Regions from separate parts of the Arthrobacter sp. 10T425 genome, predicted to be linked through region 3. Evidence: riboswitches for the same ligand, from Rfam matches in the RefSeq annotation. Region 3 holds a riboswitch; each other region holds the start of a gene.
The links. Region 3 has a riboswitch for cyclic di-AMP ahead of AC1DDH_RS09295 (M23 family metallopeptidase). Riboswitches for the same ligand answer to the same signal wherever they lie in the genome.
Positions count from the first base shown of each region.

Region 1: linked by a shared signal. The riboswitch ahead of AC1DDH_RS17355 (aggregation-promoting factor C-terminal-like domain-containing protein) and the one ahead of AC1DDH_RS09295 (M23 family metallopeptidase) in region 3 are both predicted to bind cyclic di-AMP.
Region 2: linked by a shared signal. The riboswitch ahead of AC1DDH_RS00880 (hypothetical protein) and the one ahead of AC1DDH_RS09295 (M23 family metallopeptidase) in region 3 are both predicted to bind cyclic di-AMP.

Region 1 is NZ_JBFTGZ010000017.1:13,302-22,960, forward strand. It holds gene AC1DDH_RS17320 (hypothetical protein) at 1-565, opposite strand, end outside; gene AC1DDH_RS17325 (SixA phosphatase family protein) at 703-1,230, opposite strand; gene AC1DDH_RS17330 (dodecin family protein) at 1,286-1,489, opposite strand; gene AC1DDH_RS17335 (winged helix-turn-helix domain-containing protein) at 1,878-2,741, opposite strand; gene AC1DDH_RS17340 (hypothetical protein) at 3,310-4,284, opposite strand; gene AC1DDH_RS17345 (response regulator transcription factor) at 4,527-5,267, shown strand; gene AC1DDH_RS17350 (sensor histidine kinase) at 5,289-6,899, shown strand; cyclic di-AMP (ydaO/yuaA leader) riboswitch at 7,083-7,242, shown strand; gene AC1DDH_RS17355 (aggregation-promoting factor C-terminal-like domain-containing protein) at 7,242-8,081, shown strand; gene AC1DDH_RS17360 (bifunctional glycosyltransferase family 2/GtrA family protein) at 8,242-9,659, shown strand, end outside.
Region 2 is NZ_JBFTGZ010000001.1:172,050-181,708, reverse strand. It holds gene AC1DDH_RS00905 (dihydrofolate reductase family protein) at 149-706, shown strand; gene AC1DDH_RS00900 (phosphatase PAP2 family protein) at 857-1,666, shown strand; gene AC1DDH_RS00895 (DedA family protein) at 1,669-2,412, shown strand; gene AC1DDH_RS00890 (response regulator transcription factor) at 2,418-3,095, shown strand; gene AC1DDH_RS00885 (sensor histidine kinase) at 3,088-4,089, shown strand; gene AC1DDH_RS00880 (hypothetical protein) at 4,235-4,921, opposite strand; cyclic di-AMP (ydaO/yuaA leader) riboswitch at 4,929-5,131, opposite strand; gene AC1DDH_RS00875 (hypothetical protein) at 5,333-5,581, shown strand; gene AC1DDH_RS00870 (cation:proton antiporter) at 5,578-6,783, shown strand; gene AC1DDH_RS00865 (DNA alkylation repair protein) at 6,842-7,546, opposite strand; gene AC1DDH_RS00860 (hypothetical protein) at 7,672-8,277, shown strand; gene AC1DDH_RS00855 (esterase/lipase family protein) at 8,621-9,418, shown strand.
Region 3 is NZ_JBFTGZ010000006.1:104,119-113,777, forward strand. It holds gene AC1DDH_RS09270 (cold-shock protein) at 24-407, shown strand; gene AC1DDH_RS09275 (DUF3027 domain-containing protein) at 416-1,045, shown strand; gene AC1DDH_RS09280 (MFS transporter) at 1,090-2,409, shown strand; gene serC (phosphoserine transaminase) at 2,471-3,601, opposite strand; gene AC1DDH_RS09290 (iron-dependent transcriptional repressor DtxR) at 3,961-4,656, shown strand; cyclic di-AMP (ydaO/yuaA leader) riboswitch at 4,807-5,021, shown strand; gene AC1DDH_RS09295 (M23 family metallopeptidase) at 5,026-5,847, shown strand; cyclic di-AMP (ydaO/yuaA leader) riboswitch at 5,984-6,153, shown strand; gene AC1DDH_RS09300 (NlpC/P60 family protein) at 6,449-7,207, shown strand; gene AC1DDH_RS09305 (HNH endonuclease) at 7,427-7,927, shown strand; gene mobA (molybdenum cofactor guanylyltransferase) at 8,022-8,693, shown strand; gene AC1DDH_RS09315 (DUF6457 domain-containing protein) at 8,715-9,002, shown strand; gene AC1DDH_RS09320 (molybdopterin molybdotransferase MoeA) at 8,999-9,659, shown strand, end outside.

The DNA of each region.
Region 1 (9,659 bases), on a different contig from region 3:
CCGTGTCGGTCCGGGTTACGTCCTCGCGGCTGCGCTGGTCTGCTGACACTTGCTGGCCGGACACTTGCTGGCCGGACGCCGGCTCGCCGGACGCTGGCTCGCCGGAAGACACTTGCTGGCCGGACGTTTGCTGGCCGGGAACGTGGCTGCCCGGTGTGGGTTCGGCGGCGGCCCTCTCGGCGCGCAAATCCCCGCGGGTCGGCATCTGCCCGCTTTCGCCGCCGCGTTCAGATGTGACTACGTCCGGGTCCACTTCGTCGGCTTTGCGCAGTTGCTCCTGCGCGCCGGAGCGGACGCTTTCGGCTTCTTCCTGGCGCTTGCGGGCTTCCTGCCGCAGCCGCTCGGCCTCGAGGTCGGCCTCCTGCGCGTCGGCCTCGGCACGGGCCGCCTTGGCGTCGCGTTCCCGCGCAGCGAATTCGTCGGCCTTGGCCTGTTCACGCATCTCGGCCGCACGGTTCCGGTCCGCGGCCACCTTGCGTTTGCGGCTGACCATGACCGCCACCGCTACGATCGCGAGCACCACGACGATGCCGACAATAATTCCTATGAGCTGCCCTGAATCCACGTTGATCACCTTTTCTCCGGGTTGCAACACATGCCCCAAAACCACTGGAAAAAACCACATGACTAAACAGCATCAGTAAACCGCAGATCGGCGCCGGTTGCTATGGATTCCGCAGCCCTCACCGGGCGGACCTGCGGCTATTTGGCGCGGGGGACCTTGAAGTGGGTCAGCTTGGCGTCCTGCCCGTCCAGTTCGGCCCAGGACTTTTCCGTTTCCAGGATGGTCAGCCCGCTGGTCGGATAGCGCGTGGCGGCGTCCATGTAGGCATCGTGGTCGGAGTCGCGCGACGCCAGATGCATCGCAAGGTCCTGCACCCCGGGCATGTGGGAAATCACCATGAGGGTGGTGACGGTGTCAGGGACGTGGTTGATGACGGCCAGCATGCGCAAAGCGGAGGCGGCGTACAGCCCATCCTCGAGCTTGGGCGTCGGCGCCTTGTCTCCGAGGGCATGGCACACCCACGTGCAGGTCTGGCGGGTCCGCAAAGCGCTGGAGCAGAGGATGAAATCAGGAACCACGCCGTGCTTGAGCAGCCACTTTCCGGCGACTGGGGCGTCCTTGTGGCCGCGTTCTTCGAGCGGCCTTTCGTGGTCGGCAACCCCGCCGGGCCAATCGGACTTGGCGTGCCGCATGATCACCAGCCGTTTGATGTGATGCGCGCTCATGCCCCAATCCTAGTGCGGCGGCTGGCCCACGGGCGCGCATCCCACCAGCGTCCGCTCAGTCTTCAAGGACAAAGGTCACTTCCAGCACGACATGCCAGGCAACGACGGCGCCGTCGCTGATTTCGACCTTCTGTTCCTTCACCCATGCCCCCGTGACATTGCGAAGGGTCTTATTGGCCCGGTCGACGCCCTCCTTGATGGCGGCATCGAACGAGGTCTTGGAGTTCGCGCTCAGGGTAGTAATCCGTGCAACAGACATGTCTTCCTCCCAATAGTCGGCTCAACGGTCCGAGACTACGCCGGCCCCCCGAAAGGCAACAGAGTCCAACCAAAACCACCAGCAGCGGCGGCAAAGGCCCGTCAGCCAGACCGCGCAAAGCCACGTTCCGGGTAGTGAGGGCGCTGTAGCGCAGCGGCACGTCCCGAAAGCGCCGTTGTCGCGTGAGCTCCGCCGTCGGGGTTCCCTGACCGTGGGCCCACGCCGGCGGGGGACCCGGCCTGAGCTTGCGAAGGCTGGGAGCCGGTGGGGACGTGCGAGGTTAGGGGGACGGCGGGAAGGGGCGAGCGCAGGCGCCGAGGGATCGTGCCGCGAAAGCGAAAGCGCCCGCTCCCTATGCAGGGGACGGGCGCTTTGCGTGAAGCTGAGGCTAGATCGAGTATTCCGGAGCGGCCCAGACAACCACCTCGGGGTGCTCGTAGAACCGGTAGCCCTGGCCGCGCACGGTGCGCACGGTGTTGGCGAGGCGGCCGAGCTTGGAACGCAGGCGGCGGATGTGGACGTCGATGGTCCGCTCGTTCGGGACCTCTTCGGCGTTCCGCCACAGGCCTTCGAGGAGCTCGTCACGGCCCACGGTGCGGGTGCCGTTCTCCACGAGGTAGTTCAGGAGCTCAAATTCCTTGAACGTGAGATTCAGGGATTCGCCGTCGAGGTGCACCTCACGGCGGGCGAGGTCGATCAGCACCCCGGACGGCCGCGGATCCTGCGGCTGCTGCAGGCGGGCGGTCTCGGTGCGCTGGCGGGCCCCCGCGGTGGGGTCACCGAAGGTCGAGCGGACGACGTCGAGGGCGGAACCCGGGGCACTGGCCGGCGCGACGGCGACGGCGGCATAGCTTTCGGCACCGGCCACGAGCGACTGTGCGTAGGCCCGGATTTCTTGGGCCAGCTTGGCGATGGATGTGCCGGCCGCGGCCGCGGTTTCCTCGTCGATGCCCATGTACAGCACGAAGCCGCGGGCGACGTTGTCGCTGGGGGCCGGACGGACCGGGCTGCCGGCACCCGGGGCGATCACCGGGGTGGGCGCCGTGGCGGGGGCGGGGGGGACGGCACGGAGCTGGCCGTAGGAGTCAGGGTTGTAGCCCTGCGCTGCATATCCGGGGGCGGGGAAGCTGCCCGTGGATCCGGCGGGGGCGAACGCGGAGCGCCCGCCAAAGCCCTGACGGATCCCTGAGGCCTGGCCGGCCTTGCTGGCGTTACGGACGGAGATGTGGACGTATCCGGATGCAACTGACATGGAATGCTTACCTCAATGTGAATGGCCGTCATCGCGGCTCGAATGCTTCTTTCCCCGCAATGAAATTGGGGAGGGGCGCCCGACTCTGGGCTGGGGGCGAATACCTGGAAACCTTTAGGGGTGTAAAAGTTAGGCGTGCATTCGACAACAGCGCATCTCGGTACCAGCGGGTGTGCTGATCCAGGAAGCTGCGGCTGCAGGTGCTGTTGAGTTCTTGTTCACAATTGAAGTGTGCAACGTAACAATGTAAACGTGCAAGTAACAATGGACCCCAGGTTCCACATAGTGAGACAGATCGAGGATTTGTAGCGCAAGTCACAATTCTGCAGCGGCAATAAAATAACAAGTGTTTTACTGACCGGAAGGTCAGCAAGTGCGCTTTCTCGAATATTATTCGGTCAAAGCGGACGACATCAGGCAAATCATTCACAGCACGGCAAGTTGGGCCAAACCGCGCCTGCCCACCGCCGCCTGCGAGGCGGTCCACGGAGTGGGCAGCCGGCATCGCCGCCGGCCAGGCACGGCGGCACTGCCTGCCAGGCACGGTGGCGATGCCGGCTGCGGCGGTTCAGTTCGACTGGCCGCTGGCCGTCGCCGCGACCACCATGACGGAGGCCGCCGTGTAGCCGGAGCCGTCCTTGGCCGCCACGATCCGCACCGTCCCGCCCGCCACGATGTCCGCGACGCTCAGCTGCGTGCCCGCGCCGCCGGCCTGCTGGCGCCGCTCTTGCAGATTACTCACCACGACGTCGCTGCCCAGCGCATAGCTGCGCGTGAAACCGTCGCTGCTCTTGACCGTCACGGAGGACGAGCTGACCTCGCTCACTGTGCCCAGCTGCTCGGCCATCGTGGTGTACGCGCTTCCTTGCAGCACCACGTATTCGGCGTGCACTGCCGCGGAAAGCCCGCTGCTCATCCCCCCGGCAGCGAAGTCGCCGGGACCGCCCTGCCCCGGCATGCCGCCGCCCGCGAAACCACCTTGCGCGGAACCGTCTTGCGCTGAACCTGGCGCGCCCGGGGCGACACCCTGGCCGCCGGGTCCGCTGGCGCCCGCCCCGCCGGCCGCACCGGTGGCTGCCGTTGCGCTTGAGGTGAGGGCATAGACGCCCGCCCCGGCGCCGACGGCCAGGACTGCGGCGGCCCCGGCGACGGCGAGCCCCCGCTTGAGGGTCCAGGGCTTTGCCGCCGAGGCCGTCTTGGCGGAAGTTCCCGGCGCGCCCCAGCCTGTGGCTGCGGCGGGCACAGGTTCCTGCCGGGGCATGCCCCAGGCAGGTTCCGAGGCCGGAACCGTCCAAACCGGCGGCGCGCCCCAGCCGCCGGCAGCGCCTGCTTCCGGCCGCCCGCCGTCAGCGTGTCCGGTTTGGACTGTTCCGCCGCCGTCGTGTCCGCCGTCGGAGTGTCCGCCGTCGGTGGGTCCGGCGCCGTGCTGCCAGGCAGTACGGCGTGTGGTTACCGGCGCGGGCGCCGCTGGCGCGCCGGTGGTGGGCGTGGGGGCTGGCTCGGGGGCTGGTCCGGAACCGGCTCCGGGATGCTGACCGCTCATGGTATTTCTCCTTTAGGGTGCGGATCGGTGTTCACCCCAGAGTGGTGAGCGATCCTGTGCCTGGGCTGTGCGGGCCGACAGCCCGGCCTGTGACGTTGGCGCCGGACGGTAAAGGGGTTTGAACATGGCCGGCGCGGCCCGTACGGTCCCGCAACGGCATCCAGCTCGCTAGGCTGGGATTCACAGGTGCCGCACAGGGTCCCCAAAGCCCCGCCTAACCGGCAGATCGGAGAGTTGTCCCCATGGCCACTTCGCACTCCATGACCAACAACCTTCCCCAGCTCACGCATCCGGACGGCTCCCCCATCCGCGCCCTCGTGGTGGATGACGAGCCCAGCCTCTCCGAGCTCATGAGCATGGGGCTGCGGATGGCCGGCTGGTCCGTGGCCGTGGCCGAGGACGGGCCCGGAGCCGTCCGGCTAGCCAAGGAGTTCCGCCCCGACGTGCTGGTGCTGGACGTGATGTTGCCCGGGTTCGACGGCGTCGAACTGCTGAACAGGATCCGCGCGTTCGCGCCGGAGGTGCCGGCGCTGTTCCTCACCGCCAAGGATGCCGTCCAGGACCGCATCACCGGACTGGCGGCCGGCGGCGATGACTATGTCACCAAGCCGTTCAGCATGGAAGAGGTGCTGCTGCGCCTGCACCGGCTGGTCCAGCGCTCCGGAGTGGCCGCCATGGACACCGCCGAACTCGTGGTGGGAGACCTCGTGCTCAACGTCGACACCCGCGAAGTCACCCGGGCCGGTGAGGAAATGCACCTGACCGCCACGCAGTTCGAGCTGCTGCGCTACCTCATGGAAAACCCGAAACGGGTCATCAGCAAGGCCCAGATCCTGGACCGTGTCTGGGACTACGACTTCGGCGGCCAGGCGAACATCGTGGAACTGTACATTTCCTACCTCCGCAAGAAGGTCGACGCCAACCACGCTCCGATGATCCACACGGTGCGCGGAGCCGGGTACGTCCTGAAACCGGCGGACTGATCCGTGCCCTCACTTTCCGGCATGACCCGCGTCCCCGGACGCGACTGGCGCAACCCGTCGACGTGGCATTTGCGCACCCGGCTGGTCCTGGTCGCCATGGCGCTGCTCGTGGCCATCTGCGGCGCTGTGGGCTTGTTCAGCTACGCCTCCATGGACCTCTTCCTCACCCGGCAACTCGACACCCAGCTGGACCAGGCCTCGCACCGTTCGAGCGAATTCGGCCGGCCCTCCTCGGACGATTCGGGCAGACGCCCCGACCCCCTCGAAGCCCGGGGACAGGGCGTCGGGACGCTTAACGCACGGATAGTGGACGGCGAAGTCAGCAGGGCAGGATTCCTGGCCGGGGACGGCGCGGTCAAGAACCTCTCCCCCGCCGACAACAAGGTTCTCCTGGCCCTCACCCCGAGCGGCGTGTCCGTGGACCGCAGCCTTTCGGCCGGCGCCTACCGGCTCACGGCGGCGCGAACACCGTACGGCGACGTGATTGTGACCGGACTCCCGCTGGCAGAAAAACAAAGCACCCTGGCCTCCCTGGTCTGGACCATGGTGGTGGTGTCCGCAGGCGGGCTCGTGCTGATCGGGCTCGCCGGCACGGCCCTGATCCGGCGGACCATGAAGCCGCTGGAACAGCTCTCCGAGGTTGCCACCAAGGTCTCCCGTCTCCCGCTGGACGCCGGCGAGGTGGCGCTCGGGGTCCGCGTCCCGACGTCGGCGGCCCATCCCGGAACGGAAGTGGGCAGCGTGGGCTACGCGCTGAACAAGATGCTGGACAACGTCTCCAACGCTCTCGAGGCGCGGCAGGAGAGCGAGATGAAGGTCCGGCAGTTCGTCGCCGACGCCTCGCACGAACTCCGCACCCCGCTGACGGCCATTCGCGGCTACACGGAGCTGATGCGGATGACCGAGCATTTCACCCCCGACGGCGAGAGGTCCCTCGCCCGTGTGCAAAGCCAGTCCGAGCGGATGACCACGCTCGTGGAGGACCTGCTGCTGCTGGCGCGCCTGGACGAGGGACAGCCGCTCAAAATCTCCGACGTCGACCTCACCCAACTGGCCATCGAGACGGTCAGCGATGAGAAAGTCATGGCCCCGGACCGCATCTGGCAGCTGGAACTTCCGGACGAGCCCGTGGTGGTGCGCGGTGATGCGACCCAGCTTCACCAGGTCCTCGCCAACCTGCTGTCCAATGCGCGCAAGCACACGGAACCCGGGACCAAGGTGGTCACGGGCGTTATGCGCTCGGCTGACGGCAGTGCCGTGGTCACCGTGACAGACAATGGCAGCGGCATCGCCCCGGAATTTATCGGCCGGGTCTTCGCCCGCTTCACCCGGGCCGACGCCTCGCGCACCAATCCGGCGTCGAACCCCGCAGCTGTCCCCGCCGATTCTGCCGTCGCGACGGCGAGGGTCGGGTCCGGGGCTCCCGCACGCTCGTCCTCCGGCGCCGTTTCCGGCAGCCGCGGAGGTCACGGCACGGCGACCGCCGCGCCGACGTCCGAGGGCACCAGCGGGTTGGGCCTGTCCATTGTCCAGTCGATCGTGGAGGCCCACGGAGGAACAGTCGAGGTCACGTCCCGGCCGGGCCGCACGGAGTTCGCCGTGCGGCTGCCCGCCTCGCCGCCGCCGGCGTAACCGGAACGGCCGCCGTCGGCGCAAACGGCCCGGACGGTCGACCGGCGAGCCCGGCGCAACCCGACACCCCGGCACTGTGACTCCTGTTACCAAAATGTGACTTAAGCGACCGGGTCCTGTAGCGTCGTTAGCGTGCGCCGCCATCGGTGCCGCATATCCGGACGGACGCCAAACTCTGCCGCTTCCCGGATTCCGCTGGACCAGGCAGAGGCGGGGGACCCAGAGTTCCCGGGCAATCTGCTTTCATGCGCCCTCGGGGTGAAGCCGACACGTGATGTTCCGTGCGGCCGGATGACCTCATCCGAACCCGACAGCTAACTCCGCCGGCGTTGAGAGGCCACCATGACTGAATTCCAGGTACAAACACGCCCTGTCGGCGGTTCGCATTCCCGCTCAGTTGGCGCCGCCAAGTCGCGCCACCGCGCCGAACCGGTCAAGCAGGCATCCGCCCTGTCGCGGTTCGCCGCCGGGCTCGGTGTAACCGGCCGCCGTGCCGCCGTCGTCACCGCCGCGTGCGCGCTGCTGCTGGGTGGCGGCGCCGCGAGCCAGGCGGCAGAGCCGGGCGCCCACACGGCGAACGTTGCGAGCCAGACGGCCACGATGGCTGACCCGCTGGCCAAGCTCAACTTCGAGCGGGTCCAGGTGGCTGGGCCGACCGCTGCCACGGAAAAGAACGTGGCTCCCCAGATCTCGGAGGTTGAGGCAGCCGAAGCGCTGATCCACGTGCCCGCTGCTGCCGCACCGGCAGCTGCGGCAGCACCTGCTCCGGCCCCCGCGGCAGCCCCCGCACCTGCTCCGGCTCCCGCGGCGGCCCCCGCTCCGGCACCGGCAGCCGCTCCGGCACCGGCACCGGCAGCCGCGCCGGTCGCAGTCGACGACCCCGCCGGCGCGCAGGCCTACGCCGCGTCCCAGCTGGGAAGCTATGGCTGGGCACCCGGCCAGATGCAGTGCCTGCACAAGCTGTGGACCAAGGAATCCGACTGGAAGACCACCGCCACGAACGCCAGCAGCGGCGCCTACGGCGTGGTCCAGTCCCTGCCCGCCTCGAAGATGGCGAGCGCCGGCGCCGATTACATGACCAACTACCGGACCCAGATCAACTGGGGCCTGAACTACGTCAAGTCGCGCTACGGTTCCCCCTGCGGTGCCCTGAACTTCCACTACGCACACAACTGGTACTAAACCGGCACTAGCCGCCCCCGCCCTGGAGGCCCCGGATCCGCATGGATCCGGGGCCTCTTTGCGTCTCCACGGCCGGACCGGCCCCGGCGGCCCGGACTTCCACAGCCCCCGCACAGCTTGACCCTAAAGCCCTCATATGGGCCGCCGGGAAAGTTGAGCCATGACATTCACAGACCAGGCCACAGGAACCCTGCCCCGCTCCACGGCGACGCCGGCCGGCCCGGCGGCCCCCGGGGCACCCTCGGGGCTTGCCCTGGCCGACGCACCCGTCCCGGGCCCGATCGCCGGGGCCCTGACCGTCCCCGGCGGCCGGCGCACGGCCATTGATACGCGCGCCAGCACGCCCCTGCTGGACGTCACCATCCCGGTCTTTAACGAGGAACGGGACCTCGAGGCCTGCCTGCGCCGGCTCCACGCGTACCTGCTCGGCGCCTTCCCGCATTCCTTCCGGATCACCGTGGCGGACAACGCCAGCACCGACGGAACGCTCAAGGCCGCGGAACGGGTAGCCCGCGAGCTGCGCGAAGTGACGGTGGTCCATATGGCAGAAAAGGGCCGCGGAAACGCACTCCGCAAGGTGTGGCTGGCCTCGCCGTCGCCGGTCCTGGCGTACATGGATGTGGATCTTTCCACTGATCTGGCGGCCCTCGGCCCGCTCCTTGCCCCGCTCATTTCCGGGCACTCCGACCTGGCGATCGGGACACGGCTGTCCCGCAACTCCCGCGTGGTCCGCGGACCCAAACGGGAATTCATCTCGCGCAGCTACAACTTCCTGCTCCAGGCCCTCATGGGCGCCCACTTCAGTGACGCGCAGTGCGGCTTCAAGGCGATCCGGGCGGACGTGGCCCGGCAACTGCTTCCCCACACGCTGGACAACGCCTGGTTCTTCGACACCGAGCTGCTGGTTCTGGCAGAAAAGTGCGGCCTGCGCGTCCACGAAGTCCCGGTGGACTGGACCGACGACCCGGATTCCAGCGTGGACATCGTCCAGACGGCCCTCGCGGACTTGCGCGGCATGGCACGGTTGAGCCGGGACCTGGTCTCGGGCCGGATCCCGGTTCCCGACCTGCGCGCGGCCCTGGCCCGCGGACCGCTGCCGGCCGCCTCGCGGGCACAGGAACAAAGCCCCGGCGGAAGCCTCTTCGGACAGCTCGTCCGCTTCGGCAGCATCGGGGTGGCCTCCACCCTGGCCTACCTGGCGATTTTCCTGCTCTGCCGCGGGTTCATGGACCCGCAGCTGGCAAACTTCCTCGCCTTGCTCACCACTGCCGTGGCCAACACTGCGGCCAACCGGCGCTTCACGTTCGGCATCCAGGGCGGCAGCCAGGCGGCTCGCCACCATTTTGAGGGGCTGCTGGTCTTCGGCATCGGGCTGGCCCTGACCTCGGGCGCACTCGCCCTCGTTCACGCCGCGTCGGGAGCGGCCCCGGACCGCTGGCTTGAACTGCTCACGGTTACCGCCGCCAACCTGGCCGCCACGGCCGTGAAGTTCCTGCTCTTCCGGTTGGTGGTTTTCCGCCACAGGCCCGCCGCTGCCGTTCCGGCGCCCGGCGCCCCCGATCCTTCCCTCCCCCGCAC
Region 2 (9,659 bases), on a different contig from region 3:
TTCCCCGAAGGTGACTGACCGCGGTGGGGCCATAGACTTCCAGCATTCTTCCCGCAAGCGGCTTCCCGCGCAAGGGCACGTCTCCGGGAAAAAGTGGGTCTGCCATCCGAAGCAGCGGCGTACGCTGGTGAAAACGTAAGGAGCGGCGATGCGCAAAATCATCCTGGCCATGCAGGTGTCCCTCGACGGATTCTTCGAGGGCCCGGACCGCGACATCAGCTGGCACATGGTCGACGACGAGCTGCACCGCCATTTCAACCAACAGCTCAGCACCATGGGTGCCTTCCTTGACGGCCGCGTCACTTACGAGCTGATGGAAGAGTTCTGGCCCACCGCGGACCAGGACCCGGCCGCCGGCGCAGTGATGGCCGAGTTCGCCCGGATCTGGCGGGACATGCCCAAGATCGTGTACTCGCGGACGCTGACAACTGCCGCCTGGAACACCACTGTGGTCCGGGATGTGGTGCCGGAAGAAGTGCTGGCCCTGAAAGAGCGGCCGGGCGGGGACCTGGCCCTCGGCGGGGCAGAACTGGCCGACACCTTCCGGCGGCTCGGGCTGATCGACGAATACTGGCTGTACGTCCATCCGGTCCTGATCGGACAGGGCCGGCCCCTGTTCAAGGCTGCGGACAGCAAAGCCCAGCTCCGGCTGCTGGAGACGCGCGCCTTCGGCAACGGGGTGGCGCTGTTGCGCTACGCCGCGTAGCCGGCACGGAGCAGCCGGGCCTGCGGCACCCCGCTGCGGCCGGCGCTGCGTCCGGCGCTGCGTCACTTTCTTAAGCGTTTCTTAACGGGCTGGCGGAAGAGTGGGAGTCGTCGCCTGTCCGGGCGCCCTTGTCCCGAGCCGGAGGATCCCATGACTGGACCTGCCCCTGTTAAGAGCGATGCGCCGCTGGGCGGTGCTGGAGCACTCAGCCGAAGTGGAGCACCAAGCCGTCCCGACGCCGTGCGCCCCGCCGCGGGTCCCCGGCTGTGGGCCCTCCCCCAGGTCCGCCACTGGTTAGTGCTGGGCGTCCTGCTGTCGGCCGCCGTCGTGGCATTGGGCCTGGCGGCGCAGCTGACACCCGGCTTCAGTGCCGCCGAGCTCGGGGTCGATCAGGACCTGAGCCAGCACCACGCCGCCGCCCTGACCGCCGTCGCGATGGCGCTGAATGTTGTGTTTGGCCCGGTGGCGGGCCTCGCGCTGATCGGCGCCGCGGCGCTGTACATCTGGCTTTTCCGCGGCGGCCTGGCCAAGGCGATTGCCTTCGGCCTCGTGGCATCATCCGGCTGGGTGGCAAGTGAATTCTTCAAGCTCCTCGTGGCCCGCCAGCGGCCCAGCCCTGCCCTGCTGTTCGATCCCCTGGCTCCGGAAACGGGTTCCAACAGCTTCCCGAGCGGCCACGTGTCCTTTGCGGTGGCACTGGGATTCGCAGTGTACTTCCTGGCCCGTGGAACCCGCTGGGCCAAGGTCACGGCCCTCGCGGCGGCCGTGATGGCCCTCGTCGTAGCCTGGTCACGGCTGTACATCGGCGTTCACTACCCCACTGATGTCGCGGCGTCGTTCCTGGCCTCGAGCGCGGCCGTGGTCCTGCTCGCGGGACTGTGGAACCTTCTCGCGCCGCGGATAGCGGAGCGGATTCGGGCCCGTTCGGGCAGCCGGCCGCTGGGCAGTGAGGAGAAATGAGAATGCCCGCCATGGACGTTTTTGCCGCCCTTCCGGCCGTCCACGCCGCCGGAACACTGTCCCTGCCGGACCCCGCAAGCCTGCTCGCCGGGTTGGGCCCGGCCGCCCTGGGTGTGATCGCGGTGATGGTCTTCATCGAATCGGGCGTGCTCTTTCCCTTCCTGCCCGGCGACTCCCTGTTGTTCACAGCAGGACTTCTGCACCAGCAGCTGCAACTGACGTTGCCCGTGCTGATCGGCGTCGTCACCGCGGCCGCGGTCGCCGGGGACCAGGTCGGTTACATGCTCGGACGGAAATTTGGCCGGCGATGGTTCAAGGACGACGCCCGGATCCTGAAGACAGCGCACCTGACCACCACGGAGGACTTCTTCCGCCGCCACGGCGGGGCCGCCGTCGTGCTGGCCCGCTTCGTCCCCATGGTCCGGACATTTGCTCCGCTGACCGCCGGGACCGCGCGCTATGACTACAAATCCTTCACCCTGTGGAATATCACCGGCGCCGTCGCGTGGGCAGCCTCCGTGACGATGCTTGGCACCTGGCTGGGGCACTTTGACATCATCGCCAGGAACATCGACGCCATCGTCGTGGCCATGGTGCTCGTCTCCGTCGTGCCGGGGGTGGTGCAGCTCCTCAAACGCCGCCGGAACTCCCGCGGCGCAGCCGCAGCCGCAGACAAAGCCGCCGGCGACACGGCAGAAGAACCCGGGCCCGGACTGCGGACTGAGGAAATGGCCGCGGAAGAATAGCTGACATGACCTCCGCTGACCTTCCGTCCCTGCTGCTCGTCGAGGACGACGCCGTCCTGGGACCGCTCATCGCCGAGCTCCTGGACCCGGACTACCGGGTCCAGTTGGTCACCAACGGCCGCGACGGCCTCCACCAGGGGCTGACCGGGAGCTGGGACATCATGGTGGTGGACCGCGGGCTGCCCGGCATGGACGGCATCGCCCTCATTACGGCTTTGCGCTCGAAAGGCATTGCCACGCCCATCCTGATCCTGACCGCGCTGGGCGATGCCGACGAAAAAGTCAGGGGCCTGGACGCCGGAGCCAACGATTACGTGACCAAGCCGTTCGACGCCGGCGAACTGGCAGCACGCCTGCGCGCACTGACGCGGACTTTCACTCCCCCGGCCCCGGCACCGGTGGCGATCGGGGATTGGGAACTGGATCCAACGCAGCGCTCCGTCCGTTCCGTCTACGGGCAAACGGTGTCACTGACCGCAAAGGAAGGCCAGCTGCTGGCTGCCCTGGCCGCGGAACCGGACCGCGTCTTCACCCGGGATGAGCTCCTCGCGGCGTGCTTCCACGCCTCGGAGCAGCCCGGCGTGATCGATACCTATGTTCATCACCTGCGCCGGAAGATCTCCAAAGCAGTGATCCGCACGGTGCACGGCCTCGGATACCAGATTGGCGAAGCCCATGAGTGACGGCCGGCCGGCCGGCGGAAATCCGGACCACTCCATCCTGCGCAAGGCTTCCCTCAAGGTCGCGGTGCGGATCAGTGCTGCGTGCGCGGTCATGGTTCTCGGGCTGCTCGCCGCCACGGCGCTGTACCTCACGAACCAACTGGCCCATCCTGAAGTGCCGGGCTCGGCGGCGGCCGGGACGGCCTACACCTACCTGGATTCCAAAGACGTCCTCGAAGCCATGATCATCGCCGGGGTGGCGGGAATCCTGCTGGCCGGAATCGTCGGGTGGCTCAGTGCGCGCAGCGCGATTCGTCCCCTCAGTGATGCCCTGGCAAGGGAGCGGCGTTTTATCCAGGATGCCAGCCACGAATTGCGCACGCCATTGACCATCCTGGACACCAGGATCCAGCTGGCCCAGCGCAACACTGTGCCCGGCTCCAGGCAAAGCCACGACCTGGCCCGGATCCGGGAGGACGCCGCGACGCTGACAGGGATTGTCAACGAACTGCTCCTCGCGGCAACCGCGGAGGCCCCGGACCGTTCCTCGCCCCCTGCCGACCTCGCCGACGCTGCCGCCAGCGTCGCCGGCAGCCTCCAGCAGGTGGCAGAGCAGCGCCAGGTGCGTCTGGAATTCTCTGCCGATGCCCGGCCGCTGGCCCGGATCGAGAAGAATGCGCTGCGGCGTGCCGTGCTGGCCCTGGCGGACAACGCGCTGGCCCACACGCCTCCGGGCGGCCGCGTGTCCATCACGACCTCAATCGAGCAGAAGCGCGCCGTGATCACGGTGGCGGACTCCGGGACCGGAATCACCGGCGTCGATCAGGCCCGGATCTTTGACCGGTTCGTGCGGACGGCCGGCACCTCACAGGGACAGCGGAGCTTTGGCATAGGCCTGGCCCTGGTCCGGGAGATTGCCGTCGCGGCCGGGGGCACCGTCGAGGTGGCCGCGACGGGCGACGAGGGAACCGTCATGAAGTTGATGCTTCCGCTCATGGGCAGCGGGAATCCCTGAGGTCCATGCGCCGGGGAAAGATATGCCAACGGGATCCCGGACTCCCGAATGCGGAGACAGGAAAGACCGGCGGTCGAGTTGCCCCCAAGGGAACTCGAGCGCCGGTCTTTCCGGATTGTCTGGCCCCGGGTCGGGGCCGTGCGGCTTAGGCGCGGACGAACGTCACGCCGCCGGTCGCGGTGAGCCAGGACAGCGGGTGGACCATGGTCTGGTTCTTGCCGTTCATGCCGCCACTGACCACCTGGCCGTTGCCGGCGTAGATGCCGACGTGGCCGGACTGGACCACCATGTCACCGGGCTGCGGCGTCGCCACAACGGTTCCAAGGCCAAGGAACGCGCGGGGACCGATGTCGCCAACGGGCTTACCCGCGGCGCCAAGGGCCTTTTCCACCATGGCGGTGCAGTCCTGGGTGATGCCCACCTGGCTGTAGGCGGCCGAGAGCATGATGGCGTTGCGTCCGCCCGCGGGCGGCGCGGCCGGCGCTGCAGCCGGAGCTGCTGCCGGAGCGGCCTGCACCTGGATGACCGGCTTGGCCGGAGCCTTGGGCGCTGCCGCCGGAGCTGCAGCGGGAGCCGGAGCCGGTGCGACGGGCTGTTCGATGACCGGCGCGGCAACAGAATCCACTGCGGGGCGCTCGAAGCTGATCTTGACGCTTGAATCGGCGCTGACGGGGGCACTGACCTGTCCGGTGACGTCGACGGTCGACGCCGGAGCAGAGTCACGCTGCACGGGGGCGGTGGCGGCGTTGGCGGCCATTCCGCTGGTCAGGACCAGGCCGGATGCGGCGGCGAGGACGGCGGCATGGCGCGCAAAAGTATTGACTGAAGTCATGAAAAATGTAGCCTCTCCCAATGCCTGCGAGGTGAGCTGTCGGATTCGGATGGGAGGCACCCGGCCGCACTCCCGGGCCCGTCGTTGCGGGCACTGTGCGGCTTCACCCCAAGACCTGCATATCAGCAGATCAAAAGTGGTTTCCCCGTCTCTGCCGGACGTTGATGCGAGTTACCCCCGGGCCGCGGCAGAGTTAGGCAATCGGCTGGGGAGCGCCCGTATCGGAGACAACAGGCACTCATCAACCGTAGCGCGAACCGCACCCGAAAGTCACATTCAGGTAACGGAGCCGTGATGCCGGGCCGCAATTTGCCCATAGGGCGGCGCCGTTTCCGAACATAGGATGATGCCATCAGCACCACCGGAAGCGGAGGCCCGAAAATGAACAGCCATTGTGTCGCCATCTGCCAGTTGAGCACTCAGCCCCAAGAGGATTTCGACGTCAACACCGAGCTGCTGATCCTCGACGGCGGGGACGTCCACGTGAGCACATGGGACGCGGAACCGCGCGACGGGGGTTTCGACGAGCACATCCTCAATGACCGGGTGGACGCGCTCGGGTACATGGTTGTCAACGACTGGGCTTTCCTGGACGGCAAGGCCTATGCGGTGGTGGAACGGCGGTCAGGCCCGGCGCCGGCCGGCCGCCGCGAACCGTGACCTTCCTGTCGCTGGCGCTGATCGCCGTCATCGCCTTGGCTGGCCCCCTGCTGGCCCTGCCGGCGCGCTGGCACTTGCCTGTCATGCTGGGTGAGCTGCTGGCCGGCATCGCGATCGGGCGCTCAGGCCTGGCCCTGGTGGACCCCGCGGACCCGACGTTCACCCTGCTGGCCAATATCGGGTTTGCGCTGATGATGTTCGTGGCAGGCACCCACGTTCCCGTGCGGGATCCGCACATCCGTGGCGCCCTCGGCAAAGGCTCCCGCCGGGCGATGGTGGCCGCAGCGGCAGCGGTGGTGATCGGAACCGGCATCGGACTGCTGTTCGGGACTGGACATGCTCCCCTCTACGTCGTGCTGCTGGCCTCCTCGTCGGCCGCCCTGGTGCTTCCAATCGTCGATTCCCTGCGCCTCGGCGGGCCAGATGTCGTCGCTATGACAGCGCAGGTGGCAATAGCCGACACAGCCTGCATTGTGGCGTTGCCGCTCCTGGTGGATCCGCCCCACGCAGTCCAGGCGGCGCTGGGTGTCCTCGCGGTGACCGGGTGCGCGGTAGTGCTCTTTGTCGGCTTGCGCTGGCTGGAGCGCCAGGGAATCCGTCGGCGCGTGCACCGGCTCTCGGAAAGCCGCAAGTTTGCCCTGGAGCTACGGATCCAGCTGGCCGTGCTCTTCACCCTGGCCGGTGTCGCGACGTGGAGCAATGTGTCTGTGATGATGGCAGGCTTTTCTTTCGGCCTGGTGATGGCTGCGGTCGGCGAACCGCGGCGGCTGGCCCGGCAACTGTTCGCGCTCAGCGACGGCTTCCTGGGTCCGCTCTTCTTCGTGTGGCTGGGTGCATCGCTGACTCTAAGGGACCTGGCCGGGCACCCGGACATGATGGCCCTCGGCCTGTTGCTGGGGGCCGGGGCCCTGCTGGCCCACGCCGACCTGGCTTTCCTGGGACTCCCGCTGTCGCTCGGGGTGTTGTCGGCGGCCCAGCTTGGCGTACCGGTGGCTGCGGCGAGCATCGGCACGCAGCTTCAGGTCCTGCTCCCGGGCGAGGCCGCGGCCCTGCTGGTGGGAGCGCTGGTCACCATAGCCGCGGGCGCCGTCGCCGGGTCACGGGCGGCGAGGACTTTCGCGGTCCCGGCAAATGCCGGCGGCAAGTCCGGAAATTCCGGCAGCGCCGTTGGGCAGGGCGATCCGGGGGGTCCGAAGGCCTGACAGTCCGAATGTCTAAATGCCTGGGCCAAAGCCGAGCCGGCGGCGAAATTTCGGAGGGTCATTCTCCAATTGACGTGAATTGCAGCTCCGGCCTCCACTTTGCCATCTCTGCCTGGACCCGGGAGACGGCATCCCGGACAGCTGTGCCGTCGGCGTCGAACGTCCCGCCCGGCTCGCCGAGCACCTCGTTGGCGTGCCGGAGGAACCTGTCCCAGTCCCCCGCGCCCGCGCGCAGCGCCAGCAACGGCGAGAGAAGCGCGGCCCGGCGCAGCCAGGCATCGGGCTCGCGCACCCACCGGTCCAGCACGCTGTCGGCCCGCACCCTGGCCAGAACATCGAGTCCGTCCACCAGGGGCCCGACGACGTCGACGGCGAGCGGATCCACAAGGTCCCGCACCCGCGCCTGCCGGATGAAGCCCTCCAGCCGGGTGAGGTCCGAGTTGGTCAGCAGCTTCACGTTGGCCTGCAGCAGGACCACGGCGGCCAGCCGGCGCTCGAAAACCGGCGCGGCCCCCGGGCCGGAGCCTCCGATCGCGGAGCCCCACAGTTCGGAACTCAGCGCAGTGACCTCATCGCGAGACAGCCCGGGATAGCGGCGGCCGGCATCCCGGACCGTGCCGCGCACGGCGCCCACGGACGTGCCGTAGAACCGGAGGCCGCTGCCCGCCGGCTCCGTTTCCAGCCGCGCCTGAAGCTGCTCAGCGCGGCGCCAGGAAGCTTCGCGCTGCAGCGAGAGGTCGATGAATTCGCCGGCATCACTCACCTGTCCATTCTTTCCCCTCGCGGCTCGCGGCGGAAACGCGGTGCCAAGCCGTCCTGGGCGGTGGGCCCGGACCATCTGCCTAGACTGAACTGGCAAGCCTCCGATCGAAAGCGGTTTACGCAACCATGCACACCAAGCTGACACTCGCCATCGCACTTTCCGCCATGACGCTGGGGGTGGCAGGGTGCGCTGCCCCTGCGCCATCTACCGCACCGTCGCCTGAGTCACCTGCGGCATCCGCGGCGCCGGCCTCTGATTTCGCATTAGACATCACGGGGGCGCCCGGCCGGATCGCCCAGGCCGGCCTCACTGTGCTGACGGCGGAGGGCAACGTGGACCACTATCACGCACATCTGGACGTGCTGAAGGACGGCAAGCCCATCGCGGTGCCGGCCAATATCGGCATCACCACCGGAGTTGACCAAAGGGCCAACGGCATCTCAGCCCTGCACACCCACGACACCACGGGCGTGGTCCACATCGAGTCCCCCACCGCCGGCCAGGTCTTCACCCTCGGGCAGCTCCTGACGGAGTGGGGCGTCCTCGGTGGCAACGGCGCCCCCGGCACCGGTGGGGGTTCGCTGGATGGCTGGACCGTTTACGTGAACGGCCGGAAGTTCGACGCCGGGATCCGGGACCTCCCGTTCAAGGCGCACGACGAGATCGTCCTGTCCTACGGCACCGCGCCGGCGACGATCCAGGCCTCCTACGATTTTCCGCCCGGAGAGTGAGGTGACCGGAGAGTGAGGTGACCGGGGGCGACGGCGGGCGGCATGCCCTACCTGCACAACTGTGCAGCAGTCTCCCCACGCAACCCCAACTGGCACCAGCGCCGTCGAAAAATGCATGCACAAACGTGCATGTTGGAGGGATCCGCGGAGCACCTTCCCTAGCGTGAATTGAGAGCCGTGAGTCGGATCACAGCGGGGGCTGATCCCCTACCTCACTTCCATTTCCACAGACCGTCACAGATGACGTGTCCAACCGAAGAGGTAATCCGTGCCATACCCGAAAACGCCCGCAGCACTCGCAGCGCTGGCAGCTGCGACCTCGGCGCTGCTCGGCGCATCCCTGATGGGTGTGCCGGCGGCCCAGGCCGACACCGTTGACGTTTCGCCGCCAGGCGCGAATGACTGGTCCTGCAAGCCCTCGGCAGCCCACCCCTACCCGGTGGTCCTGGTGCCGGGAACCTTCGAAAACATGGCGAAGAACTGGGCGACGATGTCGCCGGCGCTAAAAAGCCAGGGCTACTGCGTTTTCGCGCTGAACTACGGTGCGACCAACGGCGTCGACGCCACGGGCCCGGTGGCAGACTCAGCCCGTCAGCTCGCCCCGTTTGTCGACAAGGTACTGGCCTCAACGGGTGCCAGGAAAGTTGATCTCGTGGGCCACAGCCAGGGCGGCATGATGCCGCGCTACTACCTCGGTTTCCTTGGAGGCGCGGACAAGGTGAACCACTTGGTGGGCATCGCCCCGTCCAACCACGGAACCCGCGGGCTCATCACGCCGACACCGGACGCCGTTCCGCCGGCCACCTCAGTGGGAGGGTCGAATTGCCAGGCCTGCGCCGACCAGCAGGCAGGTTCACCATTCCTCACCGAGCTCAACTCCATTGGCGACACGGTTCCTGGTCCGGCCTACACGGTGATCTCCACGACGCACGACGAGGTGGTGACGCCCTACCCCAGCCAGTTCCTCGCCGGCCCGGCCCGGCAGGTCACCAATATCACCATCCAGGACAAGTGCCCGGCAGACGTGGTTGACCATGACCAGGCGCCCAACGACCCCGTCACCCAGCGTCTCGTGTCGGACGCTCTTGGTCAGCCGGCCGGCCGCCCGGGCAACCCGGCGTATCAGCCCAGCTGCGTGTAGCGCGGCACCCCCGGGCGGGGGCGGCATGCGGAACGTCCCGGATCCGGGAGGTTTGCGGGCTGAGGTAACGGTCCGGTAACGTTGGCGGCTGGCCGTGAGGCCCGGCCCGAATGCAGGGCCCCGGACCGCCCCTTTGCAGGGCCCCGTTGCGCCGTTCGGCGTCTGCTCGCCCATGCCTTGCGGCAGGGGCCGGATGAAACTTCCCGCATTGTCCGCCGCCCAGGCAGCGTCGGTTGTGCGT
Region 3 (9,659 bases):
GCAGAACGAAGAAGGTTGATTACGTGCCTACCGGCAAGGTCAAGTGGTATGACAAGGAAAAAGGCTTCGGATTCCTCGCGGGCGAGGACGGCCAGGAAGTCTTCCTGCCCAAGTCCGCGCTGCCCGAAGGCATCACGGAGCTCAAGGCCGGCACGCGTGTTGAATTTGGTGTAGCCGACGGACGCAAGGGTGCCCAGGCCCTGGGCCTGCGCGTGCTGGACAAGACGCCGTCCATCGCCAAGGCAAAGCGGCCCAGCGCCAAGGACCTTGCCCCGCTGGTCCAGGACCTCGTCAGCGTGCTGGATAACCTGTCCGGGACCCTGTCCGCGGGCAAGTACCCGGAAGGCAACAAGGGCAAGGCGATCGCAGCGGCCCTCCGTAAGGTTGCCGACGAGCTGGACGTATAAGGCTTTTGATGACTCAGGAACCTGATCAGTTGCCGGCGCCGGATGCCGGAACCGCAGCGCCCGCCGGGGCCAAAGCAACCGGCTCCAAGCAGGGAATCCGCCCGCGCGCCGGCGTGCCCGTCTGGCGCACCGGCAAGCCTGACGCCTTCCTGGCCGCCGCCGTCGACGTCGCCCGCACCGCGGTGGAGGGCATTGCCCCCGCCGAGCAGATCGGCGAGCACATCGGTGCCCGGAGCGAGGGCGACCGCCTGGTGACCCACCTGTTCGAATCCAGGCTCCCCGGATACCTGGGCTGGCAGTGGTACGCCGTGCTGACACGCAACTCGCGCTCCAAGGTGGTCACGGTGGACGAACTTGGGCTCCTGCCCTCCGAGGACTCCATCCTGGCACCGGCCTGGGTTCCGTGGGCCGAACGGGTCCGCCCGGAAGACGCGCAGGCTGACGAGGCTGCCGAGGCGCCGTCCGGTTCCGAAGCGCCGTCACAGGCGTCCGACGCCGACCAGCAGGATGACGCCGACGCCGACGCCGACGCCGACGCCGACGCCGACGCCGACGCCGCTGACGCCGACACTGACGCCGACGACGCCACTGACACCGACGACGACGAGCGGGAACGCTCCACGGGCGAGGCCGACTAGCGGTTGGAAGCGTCCGGGAGGGTGTCTGGGGAGGGCTGGGGCTGATGTCCACGTTCAAATCCCTGCACATCCTGAACTACCGGGTCTGGTTCGTCGGCGCCCTCATTTCCAACGTTGGCACCTGGATGCAGCGCACCGCCCAGGACTGGCTGGTGTTCGCCCACCTGACGGCGCACGATGCCGGGGCGGTGGGAATCACAATGGCCCTGCAGCTGGGCCCGCAACTCTTCCTGGCACCCGTGGCCGGGCTGGTCGCCGACCGGTTCAACCGCAAGAGGCTCCTGGTGCTGACGCAGTCCGCCATGGCGCTGCTGAGCGCGGGGCTGGGCATCCTGGTGGTCACGGGCGCGGCGCAGCTCTGGCACGTCTACGCCTTTGCCCTGATGCTCGGGGTGGTCTCCGCCCTGGACGCCCCCGTCCGGCAGACCTTCGTCTCGGAACTCGTCCAGGACGACTACCTGCCCAACGCAGTGGCCCTGAACAGCGCGTCTTTCAATGTTGCCCGGATGATCGGTCCGGCCGTCGCCGGCGTGCTCACGGCCGTCGTCGGGCCCGGCTGGGTCTTCCTCATTAATACGCTCACCTTTGTGCCCCTGTTGCTGAGCCTGGCGAAAATCCCGTCGTCGTCGCTGCGCCGGCTGCCGCGGGCACCGGCGGGCAAGGGCAGGATCCGGGAGGGGCTGCGCTATGTGAGGTACCGTCCGGATTTGGTCGTGGTGCTGGTGGCGATCTTCATCGTGGGAACTCTGGGGCTGAATTTCGCCCTGTTCATCGCGGCCATGGTGGGGACCGAATTCGGCCTGGACGCGGGGGCCTTCGGCCTGATGAATTCGATCATGGCCATCGGATCCGTCGCCGGGGCCCTGCTGTCCGCCGGGCGCGGCAAGCCACGGCTGCGGGTCATCTTCGGGGCGGCCGCCGCCTTCGGCGTGACCTCGGGCATCGCAGCGATGGCCCCGAACTACTTCTGGTACGGCGTCGCACTTGTGCCCGTGGGGCTGTTCGCGATCACCATGATGACGAGCGCCAACGGGTACGTCCAGACCACGACAGAGCCCGTAATGCGGGGCCGGGTGATGGCCCTCTACATGGCGATCTTCATGGGCGGAACCCCCCTTGGTGCGCCGCTCGTCGGCTGGGTGGCAAACACCGCCGGCCCCCGCTGGTCCATGGCGGTCGCGGCGGGCGCCGGCCTGCTGGCGGCCCTGATCGGGCTGGTGTGGATCATCCGCGCGAAGCACCTGCGGCTCCACTTCAACCGCCGCGCCCACGGGCTGCGGTACTTCCGCGTCGAAAGCCGGACCGGGGCGGCCGGTGCCGGCAGGGACGCGCTGCCGGAGGCACAGCAGGGCGGACGGACCTGAAACGACGACGGCGCCGTCACGGCTTAGGTTCTCAGGGGCCGTGACGCCGCCGGACGCAGGGCTACTTCTTCAGTTCCGCCACGACGAAATCGATGCACTCGAGCAGTGCCGAGACATCGTCGGGCTCGATCGCCACGAAGGTGGCGATGCGCAGCTGGTTGCGGCCCAGCTTGCGGTACGGCTCGGTGTCGACGACGCCGTTGGCGCGGAGCACCTTGGCGATGGCCGCGGCGTCGATCGAGTCATCGAAGTCGATCGTGGCGATCACGTTCGAGCGGTCCTCGGCCTTGGCCACGAACGGCGTGGCGTATTCGGACGCTTCGGCCCAGCGGTAGATGCGGCCGGCAGAATCCGTGGTCCGGCCGGCGGCGAAGTCCAGGCCGCCGTTGGCGTTGAGCCACTGCACCTGGGCGTCCAGGGTCACCAGGGTGGCCAGTGCGGGGGTGTTGTAGGTCTGGTTCAGCCGGGAATTGTCGATCGCCGTCTGGAGGTCAAGGAAGTCGGGAATCCAGCGGTCGCCGGCCTTGATCCGTGCCGCCCGTTCCAGCGCGGCCGGGGAGAACAGGCCCAGCCACAGGCCGCCGTCGGATGCGAAGTTCTTCTGCGGCGCGAAGTAGTACACGTCCGACTCCGCCACGTCCACGTCCAGCCCGCCCGCGGCCGAGGTCGCGTCCACGAGCACCAGCGACCCCTCGTCGGCGCCGGCCACCCGCTGGACGGGGGCGGCCACGCCGGTTGAGGTCTCGTTCTGCGGCCACGCATAGACGTCGACGCCGGCCTCCGCCCGGGCGGTGGGGCGGGTGCCGGGTTCGGCCTTGATGATGGAGGACTCGGCAAGGAACGGCGCCTTGTTGGTGGCGGAGGCGAACTTCGAGCCGAACTCGCCGAAGGACAGGTGCTGCGCTTTGTTCTCCACGAGCCCGAAGCTGGCAATGTCCCAGAACGCGGTAGATCCGCCGACGCCCAGCACGACTTCATAGCCTTCCGGTGCCCGGAAGAATTCGCTGAGGCCGCTGCGCACCGAGCCGACCAGGTTCTTCACGGGTGCCTGGCGGTGCGAGGTCCCCAGCAGCTTCGACGATGCCGCGGCCAGGGCGTCCATCTGTTCCGGCCGGACTTTGGACGGGCCGGCGCCGAACCGTCCGTCCTTGGGCAGGAGGTTGGCGGGGATCGTGATGCTGGTGTCGCTCACAGTGGCTCCAATTTTCGGCTGGTTCGTAGCGTGGCTGGGAGGTGGCGGGCAGGGATGGCTACCACGGACCCCCCTTTTCATTCTGCCTGTTTCATTCTGCCTGTTTTATTTTGCCTGACAGCTCCCGGCGATACGGAAAAAGGCCTGTCATAGTCCGGTCATTGAGACGCCGGGGACGGCCGGCCGGCTGGGGCTGGGATAATAGCTCCAGGTCGATCGAAAGATTATCCGGAGTAATTCAAAATAGGCTAGGCTGGCATGCGAACGTACGGCGGTTCCCGCCTGGGCGCATCCTGCATGCAGCCCGCACGCGGTACGGTGGGAATGACGCTAGGACTGCGCTCGAGGAGCTGAGCTGAATGACGGATCTGATCGATACCACGGAGATGTATCTTCGGACCATTCTGGAACTTGAAGAAGAAAACATCGTTGCCCTCCGCGCCCGCATCGCCGAACGGCTCCGCCACTCCGGCCCCACTGTGTCCCAGACGATCGGCCGGATGGAGCGCGACGGGCTGGTGGTTGTTTCCGGCGACCGGCACCTTGAATTGACGGAAACCGGACGGAAACGTGCAATCGGTGTCATGCGCAAGCACCGTCTGGCCGAACGCCTCCTCGCGGACGTGATCGGGCTCGACTGGGCCTACGTCCACGAGGAAGCGTGCCGCTGGGAACATGTCATGAGCGAACGCGTCGAGCGAAGAATCTTCGAGATGCTCAACCACCCGACAGTCTCGCCCTACGGAAACCCTATTCCGGGGCTTGCGGATCTTGGCGGCGTTCCCAATGGCGCCCCCGTGGACAGGCCTGTGAACCTGCTGGAGGCCATGGCCGGCTACGGGGTAAGTTCCCGGGTTACGGTCAACCGGCTCGCGGAGCCGATCCAGGTGGAGCCGGAGCTTCTGGCCCAGCTCGACGAGGGCGGAATCAGGCCTGGCGCGCTTGTCTCGCTGGAGCGGGTGGGGGAGTACATCTCGGTCCGCGTCCCCGATATCGAAGGTGCCCTGGAACTGCCGCCCGAGGTTGCCGCGCACGTCTTTGTAACAGTCGCCTGACCAGCCACTACGCGCCGGTCATGGGACGACCCATGAGTTGTCCACAATTGCGGTTACGGATTTATTACCGGGCGGCTTAATCGCCTATAGTTAGTGCCCAGTACCGATACCAAAGCGTTACCTGATCCGAAGCCGAGCCCTGCCAGCGGATCAGTCGCAGAACTACCTCCTGGCAGGGGCGGGGGAACCACTTTCGGCTGCTACTTCGGCAGCCTTGGGGTGAAGTCCGTCAGCGGCAAGCAGCTTCCACCGAAGGATCCCCTGGGGATGCATCTGTGCGTGGCTGCTTGCAACGGCGGACCGGGTCTTTGATCTCTCTGACCCGAATCCGACAGCTAACTTCGCAGGCCATCCAGAGAGGAACCGTTCTTGACCACCCAGACCTCCAGGGGCCGTCGCCGCGCGACCGGTCCCGCACCGGAGCCGCGTCCCGTCGTCGCACACACGGCCGAACGCCCGCGGGACGTGCACCGGGATGAACGCCGTCGCCGTCGCAGTCCGTTCCGCCAGGTCACGGACTTTGCCGCGGCCAGCGGGGTCGGGCAGAAGGCCGGGATCGCCCTGGCCGCAACTGGTCTGGTTCTGACCGTGACGGTCCCCGTCACGAGCCCGGTGATGGCTTCGAATCCGGGCGGGTCCGGCGCGCTCTCCGCTGCCGTGCAGCCGGATGTCACCGCTGCCGCCGCCGCCAAAGTCGACTTCAACCGCACGGCCGTCACCACGAAGGGCGATCCGGACGGGAAACTCAAGCAGCTGCTGAGCGCCCAGTCTGTGGGCACCATCACCCGCGCGGCATCGGCCGGCACCCTGGGTGCGCCGCTCGACCAGCTGGTCACGGCCTCGCCCTTCGGCTACCGTGTCAGCCCCATTACCGGGGGCGCGGGGGAGTTCCACCGCGGCCAGGATTTCGCCGCCCAGTGCGGCACGGCGGTCCACGCGGCCGCCAGCGGCACCGTGACCTTCAACGGCTGGCATCCCTTCGGCGGGGGGAACCGCGTGGTCATCGATCACGGCAACGGCCTGGAGACCACGTACAACCACCTGTCCTCGGCCTCGGTCAAGGTCGGCCAGAAGGTTTCCCGCGGTGACGTCGTCGCCATGAGCGGAACCACCGGCGCCTCCACGGGCTGCCACCTCCACTTTGAAGTGATGGTCAACGGCGATGTCGTTGACCCGCTCGGCTGGCTCTAAAAAGACGATGGGCTGCTCTCAACTTCCTGTGACACGCCGTGATCTGAATGTGACATTGGATCCGGACTGCTGTAGGGTTTGAAGCACGCCAACTTTTCCGAAGTTGGCGCTCTTGAGTGGATTGCCTAGCTCTGCCACCGCTCAAGGTCCGTTCGCATTACATCGTCTGGCAGGGGCGGGGGAACCAATTTTGGCCTTCGAAAGAAGGCCTTGGGGTTAAGTCGCAAAGCTTCCCAGGAAGCAGCGCGGCCGGGTGACTCCCATCCGAATCCGACAGCTCACCTCGTAGGCATTGGGAGAGGCTACTTTCGTGTCTTCACGCCACAATTCTGCGCGCATGCGCACCGGCGAGGCTCTGTCGAGCCCGCTGGAATCCACATCACGTGCCGCCCTTGCCGGCGCCCGGATTGGATCACGTTCCGCAGGCTCAATCTCTAGCGAGCCCGGACAGCATGCAGTTTCCGCTTTTGGCGCGTCTTCGCAGTACACCCTTCGCTAAGTAACCCATTTCGGGGCGATCCGGCGTACCCCCAAGATGCCGGAGCGTCCTCAGTCCGCGCCCGAAAGCGCGCGGTCCAAGGATCACGAAAGAGAGAACTTAATGACTACTCGTGCAAACGTTGCACGGCACCGCGCCGAGGTCACCAAGACCAACTCGCTGGCTGTTATTGCTAAGGCTGTCGGCGACAACGCCGGCGGCGTGGGTCGTCAGGCTGCGGTCATCGCCGCAGCTTCCGGTCTGGTCCTGACCAGCGGAATCGCAGCCAACGCTGCTGAAACCAATGTTCAGCGCGAATCCACCTCCGCTTCGGCCCTGGAAGTCCAGTCCGCAGCTCCGGCCACCATCTCGGCCGCTTCCACCATCGCGATCTCCTACGAGAAGCCCGCCGTGACCACCACGCCGGCTCCCGTTGTCGAGGCTCCCAAGCCCGTTGTCAAGGTCCAGGACGCCACGGCCACCCGCGCCGGCGGCACCGAGCTTGGCGTCAGCGGCGGCGTCGCTGCCCAGGCCCCCGCTGGCATCGGAAGCGGCGCAGGCGCGACCATCGCCGCCGCTGCCTACGCACAGATCGGCGTGGCGCAGGACTGCACCGCCCTCGCCACCAACGCCCTGGCCGCGGCAGGCATCCACTACCACGGCTGGCCGGCAGGTTACCTGTCCCTGGGCCGCACCGTGAGCGCCGCCGAGGCACGCCCGGGCGACCTCGCTTACTACCAGAACGGCGGCGTGGGCATGGCTCACATCGCGGTCTACGTCGGCAACGGCATGGCAGTGCACGGCGGCTGGAACGGCGGCACCACCGCGCTGTACAGCGTCAACGTCGGCTCCGGCCCGGTCTTCATCCGCGTCGGCGCCTAAGCACGAACCCCAGCATTCCGAAAGACCCCCGCCTGCAGGCGGGGGTCTTTTGCGTTGCCGTGCAGTGAACTTTCCGCGCCCGGGACCGCACCGGTGAAAAAATATTCGGTGATCCGGCACTTGAGTGTTTACTCTTGTGTTGTCGATCCATAGCCCGACCATGCAGAGGGCAGCCGGCCCTCGTGCCGCTGGCGGGTGCGGCCGTGAAGAGGTATGCGGATGCGCACTCTCGTTCTGAATGCTGGATATGAACCGCTGGCGGTCATCACCTTCCGCCGGGCGCTCGTCCTTGTCCTGACCGGAAAGGCCAGCGTGGTGGCCGAAGGGGACGACCCCGTGGTCGGCCCCCAGGACATTTTGGGCCGCCCGTCCGTGATCCTGCTGAACCGCTACATCCGGCCCAGGTACAACACAATGACTGCGGTGAGCCGCCGCGGCGTGCTGCGCCGGGATGCCCACCGCTGCGCGTACTGCGGCAAGGCTGCCCACACCATCGACCACATCCAGCCCAAATCGCGGGGCGGGGCCGACTCCTGGGAGAATCTGGTGGCGGCGTGCCTGCGGTGCAACAACGCCAAGAGCGACCATACGCCGGCGGAGATGGGCTGGAAGATCGGTTTTGTTCCGGGCCCGCCAAAGGGTGCCATCTGGCAGATCAAGGAACTCGAGAAGCCGACGCCGGCCTGGGATCCGTTCCTGCTGCCTGAATCGGCTGCCTGATCTGCCCCCTTGCTGATTGATCAGCCGGTGAAGACGCTGCCGGCGCACGTGACGGCTTGTTCGGTGGCCGCTGGCGCCGCGCTAGGCTGAAACGATGGAGTTCGATGCCATCATTCTCGCCGGGGGGCGGTCCTCACGCCTCGGCGGCGTGCCCAAATCCGGGCTGGTCTACGACGGCGCCACCCTCCTGGAGCGGTCACTGCGGGCCGCCGGCGCGGCGGGGCGCACCGTCGTCGTCGGCCCCGACCCCGGGGGCCTGCCCGGCGGCGTCCTGACCTGCCGGGAAGAGCCGCCCTTCGCGGGTCCGGCCGCAGCCATCGCGGCGGGGCTGGCCGCCCTGGCCGCCGATCACGCGAGCCGGCACGCAGCAGCCGCGCCCTATACCCTCGTCCTGGCGTGTGACATGCCCCGGTCGGAAGGCGCGGTCCATGCCCTGGCCGAGGCGCTGGCCGCGTCCGGTGCAGGCACGCCGGAAAGGGACGCGGCCGACGGCGTCATGGCCGTCTCGGCCGACGGCCGGAAACAGCCGCTCGCGGGCTTTTATGGCACGGCCGTGCTACATCGTTCTGTCGCGGACGCCGCGTCCCGGGACCGGCTGGAAAACGCGTCGGTGTTCGCCCTTCTTGCTAGGCTGGACGTGCGGGAAGTTCGCGTTCCCCCGGGTTCCACGGATGACGTCGACACCTGGGATGACGCGTCCGCACTGGGGGTATCCGGCAGGATTCCCGACGGCGGTCCGGGCTCCGGCCCGGCTCTGCACAGCTGAACTCGACCATGGAGGCAAACGGTGAAAAGCCAGGACGAAACACTGGAAGACTGGTGCCGTGCCCTGCTCCAGGCCCTGGAGCTGGACGACGTTGAGATTGACGTGAATGAGGTCCTCGCCCTGGCCGGCGTGGCCGCCCATTCCGTGGTGCGCCCGGCGGCACCGCTGACCACATTCATTGCCGGCTTTGCGGCCGGCCTGGCCTCAGGCTCCGGGCAGGCCACGGACTCCGTGTCCATGGAGTCCGCGATGGCCGTGGCCCGCCGGCTCGCCAAGGACTACGCAGCCGCCGAAACTTCCGGGGCATGACGGCTGCGGCCCCGGACGGCAACGGCCCCGCTGCCCCTGGCAGAGATGGCGGTGAAGATGGCGTCAACGATACCGGCGGAAATGGCGTCGGAACTGGCGGTGGAGAGGCTCCCGTAGACGGCCCTGGTGGCCCTCACATCGCGGCGCACCAGGATGCAGCGGGCGAAGACACTGCGGACCAGGATGCAGCGGACGAGGAGGCAGGGGACCAGGGCGCCGCGGACCAGGACGCCGCGGACCAGGACGCCGCGGACGAGGACACTGCCGCGGAGCCGCACAGGCACCTGGCCCACACGTGGCAGGAGGCCCGGCAACTCGCGTTCGAGTGCGCCGTTCCCATCCCGGCCGCCCCTGTTCCGCTGCGGCAGACGCTCGGCCGGACGCTCGCGGCGGACGTCGTTGCCCGGCAGGACATGCCCCATTACGCTTCCTCTGCCATGGACGGCTGGGCCGTCAACGGCAGCGGCCCCTGGATCCTGGCCGAACCCGGCCAGCGTCTGGCACCACATCAGGGCAGCCCGATTGCCACCGGCGGCCTCATCCCGCCCGGGGCCAAGGCCGTGTTGCGCAGCGAAAGCGGCATCATCGACGCCGACGAGGACGGCCTGCCCGTCCTGAAGCTGGGCGGCACCGCGAAGCCGGGAGACCCGCGCAACG